3 regions of the Actinoplanes sichuanensis genome follow, and region 1 is predicted to be linked to each of the others. Evidence: riboswitches for the same ligand, from Rfam matches in the RefSeq annotation. Region 1 holds a riboswitch; each other region holds the start of a gene.
The links. Region 1 has a riboswitch for cyclic di-AMP ahead of Q0Z83_RS05910 (LysM peptidoglycan-binding domain-containing protein). Riboswitches for the same ligand answer to the same signal wherever they lie in the genome.

Region 2: it holds a riboswitch for cyclic di-AMP, as region 1 does, so the genes downstream of both, Q0Z83_RS17925 (C40 family peptidase) here and Q0Z83_RS05910 (LysM peptidoglycan-binding domain-containing protein) in region 1, are expected to answer to the same signal.
Region 3: it holds a riboswitch for cyclic di-AMP, as region 1 does, so the genes downstream of both, Q0Z83_RS27585 (C40 family peptidase) here and Q0Z83_RS05910 (LysM peptidoglycan-binding domain-containing protein) in region 1, are expected to answer to the same signal.

What each region holds. Positions count from the first base shown of each region.
Region 1 covers NZ_AP028461.1:1,363,918-1,368,888, reverse strand. The annotation lists gene Q0Z83_RS05930 (hypothetical protein) at 1-74, shown strand, start outside; gene Q0Z83_RS05925 (RNA polymerase sigma factor) at 77-661, shown strand; gene Q0Z83_RS05920 (hypothetical protein) at 628-1,563, opposite strand; gene Q0Z83_RS05915 (phosphotransferase) at 1,691-2,557, opposite strand; gene Q0Z83_RS05910 (LysM peptidoglycan-binding domain-containing protein) at 2,638-3,186, opposite strand; cyclic di-AMP (ydaO/yuaA leader) riboswitch at 3,185-3,440, opposite strand; gene Q0Z83_RS05905 (CPBP family intramembrane glutamic endopeptidase) at 3,802-4,740, opposite strand; gene Q0Z83_RS05900 (GNAT family N-acetyltransferase) at 4,838-4,971, shown strand, end outside.
Region 2 covers NZ_AP028461.1:3,910,470-3,915,440, reverse strand. The annotation lists gene Q0Z83_RS17935 (acetyl-CoA C-acyltransferase) at 1-849, shown strand, start outside; gene Q0Z83_RS17930 (SDR family NAD(P)-dependent oxidoreductase) at 970-1,899, opposite strand; gene Q0Z83_RS17925 (C40 family peptidase) at 1,965-2,531, opposite strand; cyclic di-AMP (ydaO/yuaA leader) riboswitch at 2,544-2,665, opposite strand; gene Q0Z83_RS17920 (FAD-dependent oxidoreductase) at 3,084-4,214, opposite strand; gene Q0Z83_RS17915 (BTAD domain-containing putative transcriptional regulator) at 4,329-4,971, shown strand, end outside.
Region 3 covers NZ_AP028461.1:5,976,798-5,981,768, reverse strand. The annotation lists gene Q0Z83_RS27600 (cytochrome ubiquinol oxidase subunit I) at 1-416, opposite strand, end outside; gene Q0Z83_RS27595 (BlaI/MecI/CopY family transcriptional regulator) at 490-843, shown strand; gene Q0Z83_RS27590 (M56 family metallopeptidase) at 840-1,748, shown strand; cyclic di-AMP (ydaO/yuaA leader) riboswitch at 1,873-2,005, shown strand; gene Q0Z83_RS27585 (C40 family peptidase) at 2,055-3,011, shown strand; gene Q0Z83_RS27580 (MarR family winged helix-turn-helix transcriptional regulator) at 3,062-3,484, opposite strand; gene Q0Z83_RS27575 (epoxide hydrolase family protein) at 3,545-4,579, shown strand; gene Q0Z83_RS27570 (DivIVA domain-containing protein) at 4,641-4,971, opposite strand, start outside.

The sequences.
Region 1 (4,971 bases):
TTCGACTCGGGCTCTGGATCCGCCGACGCGTGATCATCGTCGACTTCGGCGACAACCGGTCGGATCAAGACTGATCGTGAACGGTGCCTCATCGGCCGATTCGGGGCGGGAGACCGACCACAGGCCTCCCGCCCCCACCGACGAGTTCGACACCTTCTACCGCGAGATGTACCCCGAACTGCTGAGGTACGGCATGGCGTTGACCGGGGACGGTCAGGACGCCCACGATGCCGCAGCAGAGGTATTCATCGAGATCTACAAACGGTGGCATCAGATCGATACGCCTCGGGCGTACGCCAAAACAGCCTTTAAACGCTCGCTTCTCAAGGTCCTTCGCCGGAAACACAAAGCCTGCCCGATGCCGAACGAGGAACTGCCGAACCCCCCCGACGCCGGGCTCGATTTCCGTGCCGTCGACGAGCAGATGTGGGTGGACCACCTCCTGGCCCTGCTGCCCGCGAAGCAACGCGAAGTGATGCGGCATCTAGTGGCCGGTCACAGCTACGCTCAAATGATCGCCTCTCGGCGGGATGCGGAAGCCGCCCGGCAGAATGCGGCTGCCGTCCGCAAGAACGCCCAACTGGCCCGCAAGCGGCTCCGAGACATCTTGGCGGACAGGGCGCAGAGCTACGGGCAACCGTCCTGGATGTCGAGAGAGTGATCGGCCCGCACCAGTTCCTCCGGGTCCTCGGTGGCGGCGGGATTGCCTACGGCTCCCATCCTGTAGGGCGCTAGCAGGCCACGATCTCCGGCGGCACAATCCATCAATGCCAGGTACGACCGGGTGTTGCCGATCCACATCCCGCGGTCGTCGGCGCGCAGGTTCTTCGTGGCCGGGAACTCCCACTGGTTCTCGTCGTGGACGACGGCGATCGGCTGGGTGGTGCCCTTGAACGCGTACACCCAGACGAAGTTGGTGGTGACCCGCAGCTCGCGGCGACCGTCGCGGACGGCCGACGTGTAGGTGATCCGGCCACTGACCCGGGGCTGCTGATCGGGATCGAGACGCACCGCCGGATCGATCCAGGTCGCCAGGTTGGTGTGCACCCGGTCGGAGAACCACCTGCTGATCGCGGCACGCTGATTCGGCGCGATCAAGGCGAGGAGTTCGTCCGGGTCATGATCGACCAACATGGTGGAGTCGAGCCGGCCGGCGATCATGGCCCGGCGCACCTGCTTGAGCGCGGCGTCGACCTGCGCGGCACCGAATCCGGTCACCGCCTTCGCCGTCGGCAGGTCGATACCCGCCTCACCTTTCGGGTAGGTCGCGGCGGCCGTACCCGCGAACGGGTCGTTTATCGAACCGTCCGCCACGATCTCCTCGGAGACGCCATCGGCCGGTTGCCGGTTCGGCTCCGCCGCCGAGCCGGTGTCGTCGCGCAGCATCGCCCACCCCGCGGGCACCGCGAAGCCGAGCGCGACCAGCGCGGCCACACCGACCACCACCATCGGAACCCGCCCGGCCACCGCCCGGCGCACCCGCTCACGCCGGACCTTCTTCTCGGTCTCGGCGGCCCAGTCCTGCAATCCGTCGAACGGATCGGGTGCGTTCTGCTGACTCATGGCCCCATCTCGAAGGCATCGGCCGACCGAAGTATCGATCAGTATGGCCGGTCGACGGCCCTCGCGGTGTCCGCCCGCCGCCGTCCACGGAAGTGCTCCCGATGCCGGACCGACCCGGAATCCGGGATCATCCGAGCGCGGCGTCGAGGTCGGCGCGGTGTCCGGTCCACCAGCGGAGGACCGCGGACGAGGTACGGAACAGGTGGTCGCCGGACGGGTCGGCCCGGTCGTAGTGGCGGCGCAGGAAGTACGTGTCGGTGGCGTAGTCCCACCAGCGCCGGTGGGCCGCGTCGCGGAGTTCGGCGCCGCTGATGTCGATGCGGGTGCGATAGCCGGCGACGAACGCGGCCAGGCGGTCGAGGTCGACCCCGGTGGGGCCGCCGAAGAGGATCACGGCGGTTCGGAGGAGCTCCAGGCCGTACGGGCGGACGGCCAGCCGGTCCCAGTCGAGGATTCCGGTGCACCGGTCGCCGGCGAAGAGGAGGTTGTAGTGGTTGAGGTCGCCGTGGGTCCAGCCGACCGGGCGCACCGGACCGGAAGGTGGCCGCAGACGGCCGAACTCGGTCAGTAGGTGCACCCGGTGCTGGATCTCGGCGGCGGCGAAGGCGTCGAAGTCACTCGACCCGGTCTCGGCCACGGTGCCGAGGCGCGTGAGTTCCGCGAACGGGACGGCCGCCGACTCGACATCGAGTGCCGGCGCCACGGCAGGTAGCGCCTCGCGTAAACGGTGGTGCAGGTTCCCGATCAGGATGCCGAGGTTGCGGCAGGCGGGGACGGACAGGATGTACGGGTGTTCACCGGGCAGCCACGGGCCCGCGGCGTACCAATGACCGTCCACTTCGGCCAGCTTCGCCGGGGTCGGTACGGGCAGGCCGTGTGCGGCCAGGGTGGGGAAGAGGCCGTGCTGGCGGCGGACCGCGTCCGGGGTGGCGTCGCGTAGTCGTTTGACGGCGTACACCCCGGACGCGGTCTCGACGCGCCAGTTCTGGTTCATCAGGCCCAGCGTGATCGGCACGCAGACGGTGACCGGTCCGAGTCCGAGCGCACCTGGCACGCCGGGCGGCAGGACTTCGGTCAGAGGCGGATGCGCTGGCCCGGGAAGATCAGGGCGGGGCTGCGGAGCGTGTTCTTGTTCAACGCGTAGAGCGTACGCCAGCCGCCCTTGACCTTGTATTTCCGAGCGATCGAGGCCAGGGTGTCGCCGGACTTGATCACGTAGGTCTTGCCGGTGGCTTTCGCCTTCTTCTTCGGCGTCGTCTTCGTGGTGGTCGTCTTGTAGACGCCGGCCTTCTTGCCGCAGACCGGCCACGGGCTCAGCCCGCGCTTGGCGTGCAACTTGTTGGCGATGGCGATCTGCTGGGCCTTGGTGGCCTTGTCCGCGGTCGGGGCGTACTTCCCGCCGCCGTTCGACTTCCACGTGCTGCGGCTGAACTGCAGGCCGCCGTAGTACCCGTTTCCGGTGTTGATGTGCCACCTGCCGCCGGACTCGCATTTGGCGACGACGTCCCAGTTGACCTGGCGCGCGGCCTGAGCCGGGGTGGCCGGGCCGAGCAGGACGCCTGCTCCGGTGACTCCGGCGGTCGCCAGAACCAGGGCAAGGCGGATTCGTCTACTACCAGACATGGATGATCCTCCACGCCTGCGAGGTGAGCTGTCGGGTTCGGGCGGACGAGAGTTGTTCGCGACCTACCTCGAGTTGCAGCTTCGAGGCGGTCAGGGCGACGGTCTCCGCCGTCGCGAACATTTCTCGCCGGCCCGGCCGCGTGCACACGGCTTCACCCCAAGGCGCGCATCTCGCGCGCCGCAAAAAGTGGGTCCCCCGCTCCTGCCCTCCCATCGAGTCTGTGGACGGGGGCAGGACTCGGCGGTCCGTCCACAGTGCCCGCGTCGCGGGACGGCCCGACGGTAACCATGCCGGAGGGCCGCAAGCCAAGTTCACGGCCCTCGATAGTGACGTTCTTCTCAGTATTTGCCCGCTTTGATCTTGTTAGCGCCCGGAAATTTCCGATACTGCGCTTATAGACGTTTGATGCTGTTTTTTCGCGCCTCAGCGGGACGCCATGTCGGCCTTGAGACAGTCCCGGTAGCGGGATGAAGCGGACGGCAGAGGAGCGGACAGCGCGATTACCAAAGGGGCGGGCGGCGCCAGAGAAGCAAGCACGAAAGGGACGAAAGGATGGAGAGGCGGGTCGCTCCGGTGCCGAGACCTGCAATGCGGACCGGCGCGGGGCGGCGTCTCTAACGGACGCCGGATGCCAAGCCGTAACCGGCCGGCGGGTAGGCCACGATCGGCGTCAGGTTGGCGAGTCCACGGCGGCGGGCCAGCCAGACGATCACCGCGGCGAAGCCGAGCAGGATCGGGATGTCGACGGCGAAGCCCTGCCACGGCATGTCGGCCGCCGTCTCATCCATGGTGAGCTGCCCGAAAGCCGCCGCCACCAGGGTGCTGAGCAGGTTGTTCATCACGTGCAGCGCGACCGCCGCCTCCAGACCGCCGGTCCGCACCGTCACCCATCCGGCCACCACGCCGAACAGCATCAGGTCGGCGAAGCCCCACGGGGTGCCCCAGCCGTGCAGCGCCGCGAACACCGCCGCCTGCACCAGGATCGGCAGCCACGGACTGCGCAGCCAGGCACCGAGGCCCTGCAGCAGCCAGCCCCGACACAGGTACTCCTCGGCCGCGGCCTGCACCGGCACCACGGCCAGCAGCACACCCGCCGACACCAGGAACGGCACCCACCCGGCCGGCGGATCGTCCAGCCCGGCGTCCTCCCCGGTCAGCACGGACAGCCCGGTGATCCCGGCGAGGAACAGGATGATGGTCACGGTGGCGACGCCGAGGCACACCGCGAGCCACCGCCACCGGATCCGCCCGGCCACCGACGACAGCGTCCCGGGCGGTCGCCGCTGGATCCAGAACGCCGCGAGCAGGCACACCGGAAGGGCCACCGCGATCGACAGGAATCCGACCGCGAGGTCCGGCAGCGCGCCGAGGGTCGCCATGCCGTCCGGCCCGCCGGGCCGCCCGAAGATCTCGGTGAAGATCACGAAGGCGATCATGGCGGCGAAGACGGTGCCGACGATGAAGAGCGTTCCCACCGGAAACCGCCACAGACGATGAGCGGCGGTACGGGCGAGACGGTGGTACGGGCTACCGGGCGGCGGCGGAATCGTCATGACCGGAAGTCTTCCGACCGGGGCGTCCCGGCGGATCTGGCCGCAGCCGGATTCCGGTACCTAACCTGAGATATAGGTGTCCGGCAGAATACCGATCATGGAACCGCCCGAGATGATCAATGCCGGTGATCTGGTCCTCAAGCGCTGGGAGCCGGAGTGGTCGGCCGAGCTGGCCGCGGCCGTGCAGGAGTCGCAACCCGAGTTGCAGCCGTTCCTGCCGTTCGCCACCCC
Region 2 (4,971 bases), 2.5 Mb from region 1:
GCGCTGATCGAATCCGGACGCGCCGACATCGTGGTGGCCGCCGGCATGGAGTCGATGTCGCTCGCCCCGCACGCCTGGCACGGCCGGACCGGCACCCGCTACGGCGCGATCGAGGCGCTCGACACCCTCGAACACGACGGCCTCACCGACGCCTTCGAACACCGCTCGATGGGCGCGTCCACCGAGGACGGCAACACCGAACTGGGCCTCGACCGCGCCGGTCAGGACGCCTGGGCGGCCCGATCGCACCGGCTCGCGGCGGCGTCACGGGACTTCCTGGCCGGCGAGATCGCACCGATCACCGTCCGCGACCGGATCGTCGACACCGACGACGGGGTACGGCCCGACACCACCGTGGCGACCCTGGCCGGACTGCGGCCGGCGTTCGCGGCGGGCGGCAGCATCACGGCCGGGAACTCCTCACCGATCACCGACGGCGCCGCCGCCCTCGTGCTGATGAGCACGGCCGCCGCGGCCGTGCACGGGGTGACCCCGATGGCCCGGATCGCGGCGACGGCGATGGTCGCGGGCCCGGACGTTCGCCTGCACCGGCAACCCGCGTACGCCGTCCACGCCGCCCTCGCCCGGCTCGGCGCGGCACCGTCCGACTTGGGCCGCATCGAGATCAACGAGGCGTTCGCCGCGGTGGCCGTCGCCGCCGTCGACGCGCTCGGCACCGACCCGGCGATCGTCAACGTCCACGGTGGGGCGATCGCTCTCGGTCATCCGATCGGCGCGTCCGGCGCCCGTATCGTCGGCACCCTGGCCCGCGGGTTCACCGGCCTGGGCGCGGCCGCCATCTGTGGCGGCGGCGGCCAGGGCTCCGCGCTGATCCTCGAGGCGGTCTGAGGCCGACCTTCACCGCCGAGATTCGAGGCCGTTCTTCAGCGCTGTCTTCCCGGGCCCGGTCAGTGGCCGTTGTTCACCGCTGTCCTCCCGGGCGTGATCTGAAGCCGTTCTTCGTCGTCGTCACGTCGGGGGTGATCCGAGGCCGAGACGTTCGCCGAGTCGTCGCCGGATCCGGCCCCGGCGGTAGCCGCCGTGCGTCGAGCCGGCCGGTGGCGGCTCGAACAGGGCACCCGGCCCCGCCGCGGCGGGCTGCGGCCCGGTCACGAACGTCGCGCTCCACCGGGCCACCACCGCCTCGGTGGCCCGGGGCGCGAGCCGGTGCGCGACCAGCGCCAGATGTGACACCACCCCGGTCGTCACCTGCCGGCGCGGGCGCCGCGCCACGGCCAGGATCCGTGCGGCGAGACGCTCCGGCGCGTACGCGGGCGGGATGGCCCGCAGCCGGTGTCCGGTGTGGTTCGCGGCCCGTTGGAAGAACGGCGTGTCGACCGGCCCCGGCAGCACCAGCCCGACCCGGATCCGCGGCTGCCCGGCGACCTGCTGCTGCAGGTTCAGCGCCAGCCCGCGGATCGCGAACTTGCTCATCGAATACAACGGGACCAGCGGATTCGGGAAGATCGACAACAACGACCCGACGAGTACGAGCCGCCCGTGCCCCTGCCGCTGGAAGACCGTCAGCGCCGCCCGGGCCGACAGCACGGTCCCGAAGACGTTGGTGTCCACCAGCCGGCGGATCTCCTCGACCGACTCCGAGCCCAGCGGCCCGGCGATCCCGACCGCCACCGCCTCGACCCAGATGTCGATCCGCCCGAACCGGCGCACCGCGGCCCCGGCGAGCCCGCCGACCGCCGCCGGGTCCGCGATGTCGGTCGGCACGACCAGCACCTCGACACCCAGCGCACGGCACTCACGGGCCACGTCCTCCAACGCCGACCGGCTCCGCGACGCGAGCACCAGCACGGCGCCCTCACCCGCGAACGCCGACGCGGTCGCCCGGCCGATCCCACTGGACGCCCCGGTGACCACGACGACCGCGTTCCGGAATCTCATGGACTCCCGACTGCCCCGCTGTGAACGGTCGAAACGAACTGCGCCGGCCGGGGCTCGACCTTCGGTCAGACCAGGCGCCGCACGACGTAGTTCGAACTCCAGATCTTCTGCCTGGTCACGGTCTTGCCGGTGCGTGGCGCGGACCACATCGTCCCGTCGCCGGCGTAGATGCCGGCGTGGGTGCCGTACGAGCCGCGGCGGATGATGATCAGGTCGCCGGGGTGGGCGTCGGCCTTGCCGACCGCCGTGCCGTACCGCTGTTGCAGGTGCGCCTTGTGCGGGAGCTTGCGGCCCGCGGTCTTGCGGTAGACGTACATGGTGAAACCGGAGCAGTCGAACCGGTCGGGCCCGACCGCCCCGTACCGGTAGGGCGCGCCCCGGTGCCGGGCCGCCTCGGTGACCACCAGGTCACCGGCCGCCTCCTTCTCGATGGCGACGTCGGTGGCGGTGACGGTGCCGATCGACGGCTGCGGGGCGGCGGAGACCGGCTGCGGGGCCGCGGAGACCGGCTGCGGCGGGGCGGCGGAGACCGCCTGCGGGGTGCCGAGCCCGCCGGTCAGGAGACCGAGACCAACGGACAGGGCGATGCTGCCGGCTCCCAGAGAACGGGTGTGCCGGCCGAAGGTGCTCATGCGCACGGTGAAGGAATCCCTCCGGCACGCCTGCGAGGTTAGCTGTCGGGTTCGGGCGCGAAGGATCGCCCGGCCGCGATGTGCGGCTTCACCCCGAGGTCCGGCCCGGCCCGCCGCTATGGCGTACCGGACGGGGACCGATGTGGTTCCCCCGTCCCTGCCCCCGATCGCCTCATGACTCGTCATGTGGGTACGTGCCGCCGGACCGGGGCAGGGCTCGGCGTGGTCCGGGTCGGCACGTCCGGCGAGCAGGTGCCCGCCGCCCCTCCTTGATAGCCGAGCCCGGGAGCACCCCCACTCGCCGATCCGGTCACGGTGAGTAATGGTTTCTGGCCGGGGTGTCCGGTTCGGAGCTTCACTGACCGCTTTCCCGACCGGCCGCACCCATCCGCGATCACGCGGTGCTGTGGTCACCCTGTGAAACTGAACACCGCCGGAACCCGAACCATTACGCCGGGCGGCCCGGGCCCGGATCAGCCGATCCGCGTCACTGAACCGACCCGCGACCCGGTGTCACCAGCCGACCGTCCGGCCCGACCCGTCGAAGGTGCCCTACCGAACCTCGCCCTGCTCGGCGACGAACGCGCGCACGGCGTCGGGCGGGTTGTCGCCGAACAGGCTCGCCATCAGGTCCTCACCCTGCGGGACCTCGGCCGTACGCGGGAACATCGCCGCCTCGTACTCGCTGAGGGCGGTCTCCGCATCACCCGGATGCGCGGCGACGGCCCGGCCAAGTTCGGCGCCGTCGAGCATGGCCAGATTGGCGCCCTCGCCGTTCGGCGGCACCAGGTGCGCGGCGTCACCGACCAGGGTCACGCCGGGCACCCGGTCCCAGCGGAGCCCGAGCGGCAGGGTGTGGTGCGGGCGTAGCACCGGCGGGCTGTCGCAGGCGGTGATCAGCGCGGTCAGCTGCGGCGCCCAGCCGTCGAACTCCCGGGCGATCCGCGCGGTGGCCGCGGCCCGGTCGGTGAAATCGACGGTGTCGAACCAGTCCAGCGGGCGAGTGAGAGCGACATACGCGTGCAGCGTGTCACCGCTCTCCCGATGTGCCGTGATGGCCGCTCCGTCGGCCGGCGCGAACATCGTCCCGGCGCCCACCAAGGCCGCCTGCTCCGGGTGCCGCACGCTCGCGTCGTACAGGTAGGTCTCGACGAACGCCTCACCGGCGTACTCGGGCAGCGCCCCGGTCAGCAGCGGCCGGACCTTCGACCAGGCACCGTCCGCGCCGACCAGCAGGCCGGTCACGACCGTGGACCCGTCGGCGAAACGCACCTCGTGCCGGCCGTCCCCCAGCGTGCCCACCGCGTCGACCCGGCGCCCCCACCGGACCGTCCCGGCCGGAAGCGAGTCGATCAGCAGCCGCCGCAGGTCCCCGCGCTGCACCTCGGGGCGTCCGCCCGTACCGTCGTCGGTCTTCTCGAACAACAACGTGCCGTCCGGGGCCAGGAACCGCATCGCCTGCCGTCCGTCCAGGACGATGGCCCGGAACCCGTCCATCAGACCGGCCGCCTCGACCGCGAGTCGCCCGTTGTAGTCGTGGATGTCGAGCATGCCGCCCTGAGCTCGTGCGGTGGGGGAGGCGTCGGCCTCGTAGATCGTGGCCGGGACACCGTGCACGTGCAGGACCCGGGCCAGGGTGAGGCCGCCGAGCCCGGCGCCGATGATGGTGACTGGGGTGGTCATGGAGCCCTCCTGTGTCGATTCGGTCAGCGAAGACTGAACGGGCCCGCTCCCACCGCGCTCCCACGCCGCTGTCACGGTTTGGGTTCTGACGCTGAAACGCGCGAGGATTCGGGAGTGGAACGGCTCGGCGTCACGTTGCTCGGCGCATTCCGGGTGTCGCGGGGTGACTCCGTCCTTCCGATCGCCGGCGCCCGCCTGCGAGCTCTGCTCGTGCGGCTGGCGCTCGCCGGCGGGCACCCGGTCGACCCCGCTGTGTTGGTCGACGCGATCTGGCCGCAGGACCCGCCGGCCGTTCCGACCGCCGCGCTGCACAATCTGGTGTCCCGGCTGCGTCGCGCCCTCACCCCCACCGGCCCGGTCGGTGACCTGATCGGCCCGGCGCCCGGCGGCTACCGGCTGGCCGTGGATCCCGCCGACGTCGACGTCCTGCGTTTCGAGGCGCTCACCGCCGCCGGCCGCGAGCGGCTGCGGGCCGGCGACCCTCAGGCGGCCCGGGCCGCGCTGGACGAGGCCGTCACCCGGTGGGGCGACCGGCCGGGCGCCGAGCCCGCGATCATCGCCGCGGTCGCGCCCGCGGTCGCGACCCGGCTGGCGGCGCTGTCGGTCGACGCGGTCACCGATCTGGCCGAGGCGGAACTGACACTGGGCCGACCCGATACGGCCGAGACCCACCTGACCCGGCTGCTCACCGAGCATCCGGGCCATGAGGGCGCGGCCGCGCTGCTGATGGACGCGCTGGCCGTGCAGGGCCGGCAAC
Region 3 (4,971 bases), 4.6 Mb from region 1:
GACAGCAGCGTCCCGACGGCGACGACGACGATGGTGGCGGTGTGCAGCCATCGGGGCAGCCGGTCCCACCCGAAATACCACAGTGCCAGGAACGTGGCCTCGAGGAAGAACGCGAGCATCCCCTCGATCGCGAGGGTGGGCCCGAAGACGTCGCCGTAGAACCTGGCGAACGCGCTCCACCCGAGCCCGAACTGGAACTCCTGGACCAGCCCGGTGACCACCCCGACCGCGAACGTGACGATCAGCAGCTTGCCGGTGAACTTGGTCAGGTGCAGGTATTTCTCGTTCGCCGTGCGGATCCAGGCGATCTGGAATCCGGCGGCCGCCGAGGCGAGCGAGATCGACACCGGCACGAAGAGGTAGTGGTAGATCGTCACGACCGCGAACTGGAGTCGGGTCAGGTCGAGCACGTCCATGGCAGCCCCTCTACGACGATTCGTAGTAGATACTACGACGTGTAGTACGACGTGTTGAAGTAGAGTGGCTCACATGGCGAGGAACGACCTCGAGCGCGAGGTCATGACGAAGTTGTGGGACGCGGGTGAGCCGCTCACCGTCCGGCAGGTGCACGACCTGCTGAGTCGTGAGCGCGATCTGGCGTACACGACGGTGATGACGGTGCTGGACCGGCTGGCCAAGAAGGGCCTCGTCGTCCAGCAGCGGGCCGACCGCGCCTATCGGTACGCCCCGGCCCAGACCCGCGAGGAGATGACCGCCGGGGTGATGCTCGACGCGCTCAGCGCCACCCCCGACATGGACGCGGCCCTGGCCTACTTCGTCGGTCGGTTGCCGCCCGAAGCGCTGACGGCGGCGATCGAGAAGGCCCGTAACATCGAGCGGTGACCGCCCTCCTGCTCGGCGCCCTCGGGCTGACACTCTCGCTGCTCGCGCCGAGACTCCTGGCGGGCGCCCGGTGGACCGATCGCGCCCCGGTCGCCGGTGTCCTGCTCTGGCAGTCACTGACGCTCACCGCCGTACTCTGTGCTCTCGGTGTGGTCCTCGCCGCGCCCGAGGAGGTCGCACGCGCCGCCGGAGCCCGTCACCCGGAGACGGTGGTCGCGTTGCTCTTCTCCCTGGCGGTGGCCGCGACCATCGTGATCCGGCTGGTCGTCTCGCTGGTCCGGGTGAGTTCCCGGGCCCGGGCCCGCCGCGCCCGGCACCGGATGCTGGTCGACCTGCTCGATCGGGTCGAGCGCCACGAGGACCTGGGTGGCGACGAGGTGCGGGTGCTCGACGGGGCGCTGCCGCTGGCCTACTGCGTGCCCGGTCGGGAGCCCCGGGTGGTGCTCAGCGACGGGGTGCTGCAGACGCTGGACCGGGCACAGGTCGACGCGGTCCTGGCCCACGAGCGGGCGCATCTGCGGCACAGGCACGAGCTGGTGATGGAGTCGTTCACCGCGTTCTACCGGGCGGTGCCGGGGCCGCTCCGGTCGAAGGCGCCGCTCGATGCCGTACATCTGCTGTTGGAGATGGTGGCCGACGACGCGGCCCGCCGCCGGACCGGATCGGTGCCGTTGCGGGCCGCGCTGGCGCGGCTGATCGACGCCGTCCCCCTTGCGGAGGAGGTGACCGCCGACCCGGAGGGTGAATCCCGACGGCGCCGGCTGGCCCGTCTGGACGGTCCGGATCGAAGCTCGACGCTCCTCACCGCGGCGGGGGTGACCGCCGCCGCCGGCCTGCTGGTACTACCCACAGTGATCGTGGTGGTGCCCTGGCTGGCGCGGGCCCTGAACAGCTGGCCGTTTTAGAACACCCTCCGTATCGCCGGCGGTGCGTACAGTTCGACGGGCTGTGCGACCTTCATTTGCCGTCTTGATCCGAGTACGGTGGTCCCCGGTCCGCCCAGCCCCCCATCGGCCACCCGGCCGATCTGGCGGACCACCGCCTAATCGCGCGAGCGCGAACCGGGGAACCGAGCACCTGGGGTGAAGCCGCGGCGACGCGGCCGGGCAGACTTCCCGCCCGAACCCGTCAGCTAACCCGGTCGGCGGCTGAACGGGAAGAAAGGACAACGCACCAGCGTGAAACGGATTGGCGCGCGTCGCGCCGGCCTCATGCGCATTCTGACGTGTGCGGCCGTCGCGGCCGGAATCCTGGTCACGGGTCCGACCGTCGCTCATGCCGACCCCACTCCGGCGCAGATCGAGAAGCAGATCGACGACGAGTGGAACCAGCTCGAGCCGGTCATCGAGGACTACAACGGCACCCACACCAAGCTGGTCAAGCTGCGCAAGCAGCAGACGGATCTGGCGAAGACGCTGGATCCGCTGCAGAAGCAGGTGGACGCCGCGATGGTGCAGGTGCGGGGCCTCGCCGTCGACGCGTACATGCAGGGCTCGCCGAACATGACCAACGCGATGATCCTGACCGGTTCGCCGACGGGCATGGTGGACAAGCTCACGCTTCTCGACCAGCTCGCGTTCAACCGGAAGGCGTCGATCGCGGAGGTGTCGAAGCTCCGCGACAAGTACGCCGCCGACAAGGCCAAGGTCGACCAGCTCGAGTCCGAGATCGAGGTTCGCGACAAGGATCTCGGGACGAAGAAGGTCGCCATCGAGAAGGAGATCACAAAGCTCCAGAAGCTCCGGATCGCGGCCTACGGCAAGGCGAACGCCGACGACGGGCCGCTGCGTACCGGCCCGTGCCCGGTCGACTACACGAACGACAAGGGTGGCCGGGCCGCCCAGCGGGCGTGTGACCTGATCGGCAAGCCCTACGTCTTCGGCTCGGACGGCCCGAACAGCTACGACTGCTCGGGTCTGACGCAGGCGGCGTGGGCTGCGGTCGGTGTGCATCTAGAGCACTACACGAAGGATCAGTGGGGATCCACCAAGTCGGTCGGCCGCAGCGAGCTGCAGCCGGGTGACCTGGTCTTCTACTACTCCGACGTGCACCACGTCGCGATCTACATCGGCGGCGGCATGGTGGTCCACGCTCCGCACACGGGCGACTACGTGCGGATGGCCACGATCGACCGGGGCCCGATCGCCGGCTATCGCCGGCCGGCTTAGCAACCCCTGCGGAAAGGTCGCCGTCTCTGTCTGACGGCGGCCTTTCTTCATCATCTTGTACGGTCGTGGTGCGCGACCAGTCTGCGTAAGAGGCCGGTGAGCTGTTCCGTTTCCGCCGGTGAGAGCGGAGCTGTCAGCTCGTCCTGGATCGCCGTCACCCGCTCGGTGAGCTCGGCGGCCCGGTGCCGTCCGGCCGGGGTGACCGCGACGACGTTGCGGCGCTTGTCGGCCGGGTCGGGGGACCGCCGGATGTATCCCGCCGCCTCCAGGTCGTTGAGCGCCCCGACCAGATCGCTCAGATAGATCCCGGTGCGCCGCCCGAGCGCCGCCTGACTGGCCGGTCCGTCCGAGTCCAGCGACGACAGCAGCCGGTAGTGGTAGCCCTTGGCGCCGACCGCCCCGAACCCGTCGGTGACGAGCCGGTGCGCGTGCGACGCGGCCTGGGAGAGCAGCCAGCTCGGCAGATGATCCACGTGACGACGATAACATTGGACCGACTAACGTTAGTTCGACTAACGTTAGCCACATGAACGATTCGGATCACCGTCCCGCAGTCCGAACTCGACGACCTGACCGACCGCCTCAGCCGCACCCGCTGGCCGGACGCGGCGCCCGCCGACTACGGCATCACCCTCGACCGGGTCCGCGCGCTCGCCGGGCACTGGCTGAACTTCGACTGGCGGGCCCACGAGGCCGAGCTCAACGCGCTGCCCCAGCAGATCACCGAGATCAACGGCGACCGGGTGCACTTCTTCCACGTCCGCTCGGCCGACCCGCACGCCCTGCCGCTGATCCTCACCCACGGCTGGCCCGGCTCCACGGTGGAGTTCCTGGACGTCATCGGTCCGCTCAGCGAGCACTTCCACCTGGTCCTCCCGGCCATCCCCGGGTTCGGGCCGTCCGGGCCGACCACTCGACCCTGGGGTGTGCGGCGGGTCGCCGAGGCCTGGGCCGAGCTGATGTCCCGGCTCGGATACCCCCGCTACGGCGCGCAGGGCGGCGACTGGGGTTCCGGCGTCTCCCGCGCGCTCGCCGCCGTCGCCCCGGAGAACGTGGTCGGGGTGCACCTCAACTATCTGCCCACCCCCGGTTCGCCGGACGGCCTGGGCCCGGCGGATCAGGAGCGGTTGGCGAAGACGATGCGGCTGGCCGCCAACCGGCACCCGCACCAGATCCTGTTCGCGGCGACCCCGCAGACCCCGGCCTACGCACTCAACGACTCACCGGCCGGGCTGCTCGCCTTCCTGGGCGAGAAGTTCGACGACTGGGCCGACCCGGCCACCCCGGTCCCCGACGATCGGATCGTGGCGAACGTGGCCCATCACTGGCTGTTCCGGACCGCCGGATCGGCCGCCCGGATCGTCAAGGAGAGCGGCCCGCCGGAGGGCAGCCGGGTCCCGCTCGGTGTCGCGGTCCTGCCGGGCGACATCGTCCAGTCGATCCGGCCGCTCGCCGAGCAGCGGGAGAACGTCGTCCACTGGACCGAGTTCCCCCGGGGCGGCCACTTCGCCGCCCTGGAGGTCCCCGACCTGTTCGCCGCGGACGTGACCGCGTTCTTCGGCCGGTGAGCCCGGCCCGCTCGGTCGCCCGCGCGGTGTTCCGGGCCGCGCCGGGCGGGTGTTGCGTGCGTCAGGCCGATGGCAGTGCGGGTGTGCCACCCTCCAGATCGTGCAGCTGCCGGACCACGTGGTCGCCCAGTGCCGACCGGTAGTCCTGGGCCAGCTCGTCCAGCCGCTCGATCTCGGCCACCATGGCGGCCCGGTCGCGGGCCACCTCGTCCAACGCCTCGGCGTGCTGCCGCCGTGCGTCGGACTCGATCGTGTCCGCCGTCCGGATCGCGTCCCCGGTCAGCTGATCGGCCTGGGCGCGGGCACTGACCAGCAGGTCGTCCGACTCGCGCTGGGCGTCCCGGACGTGCTCGTCGGCGGTCCGGTGGGCCATCCGCAACACCCGGTCGTCG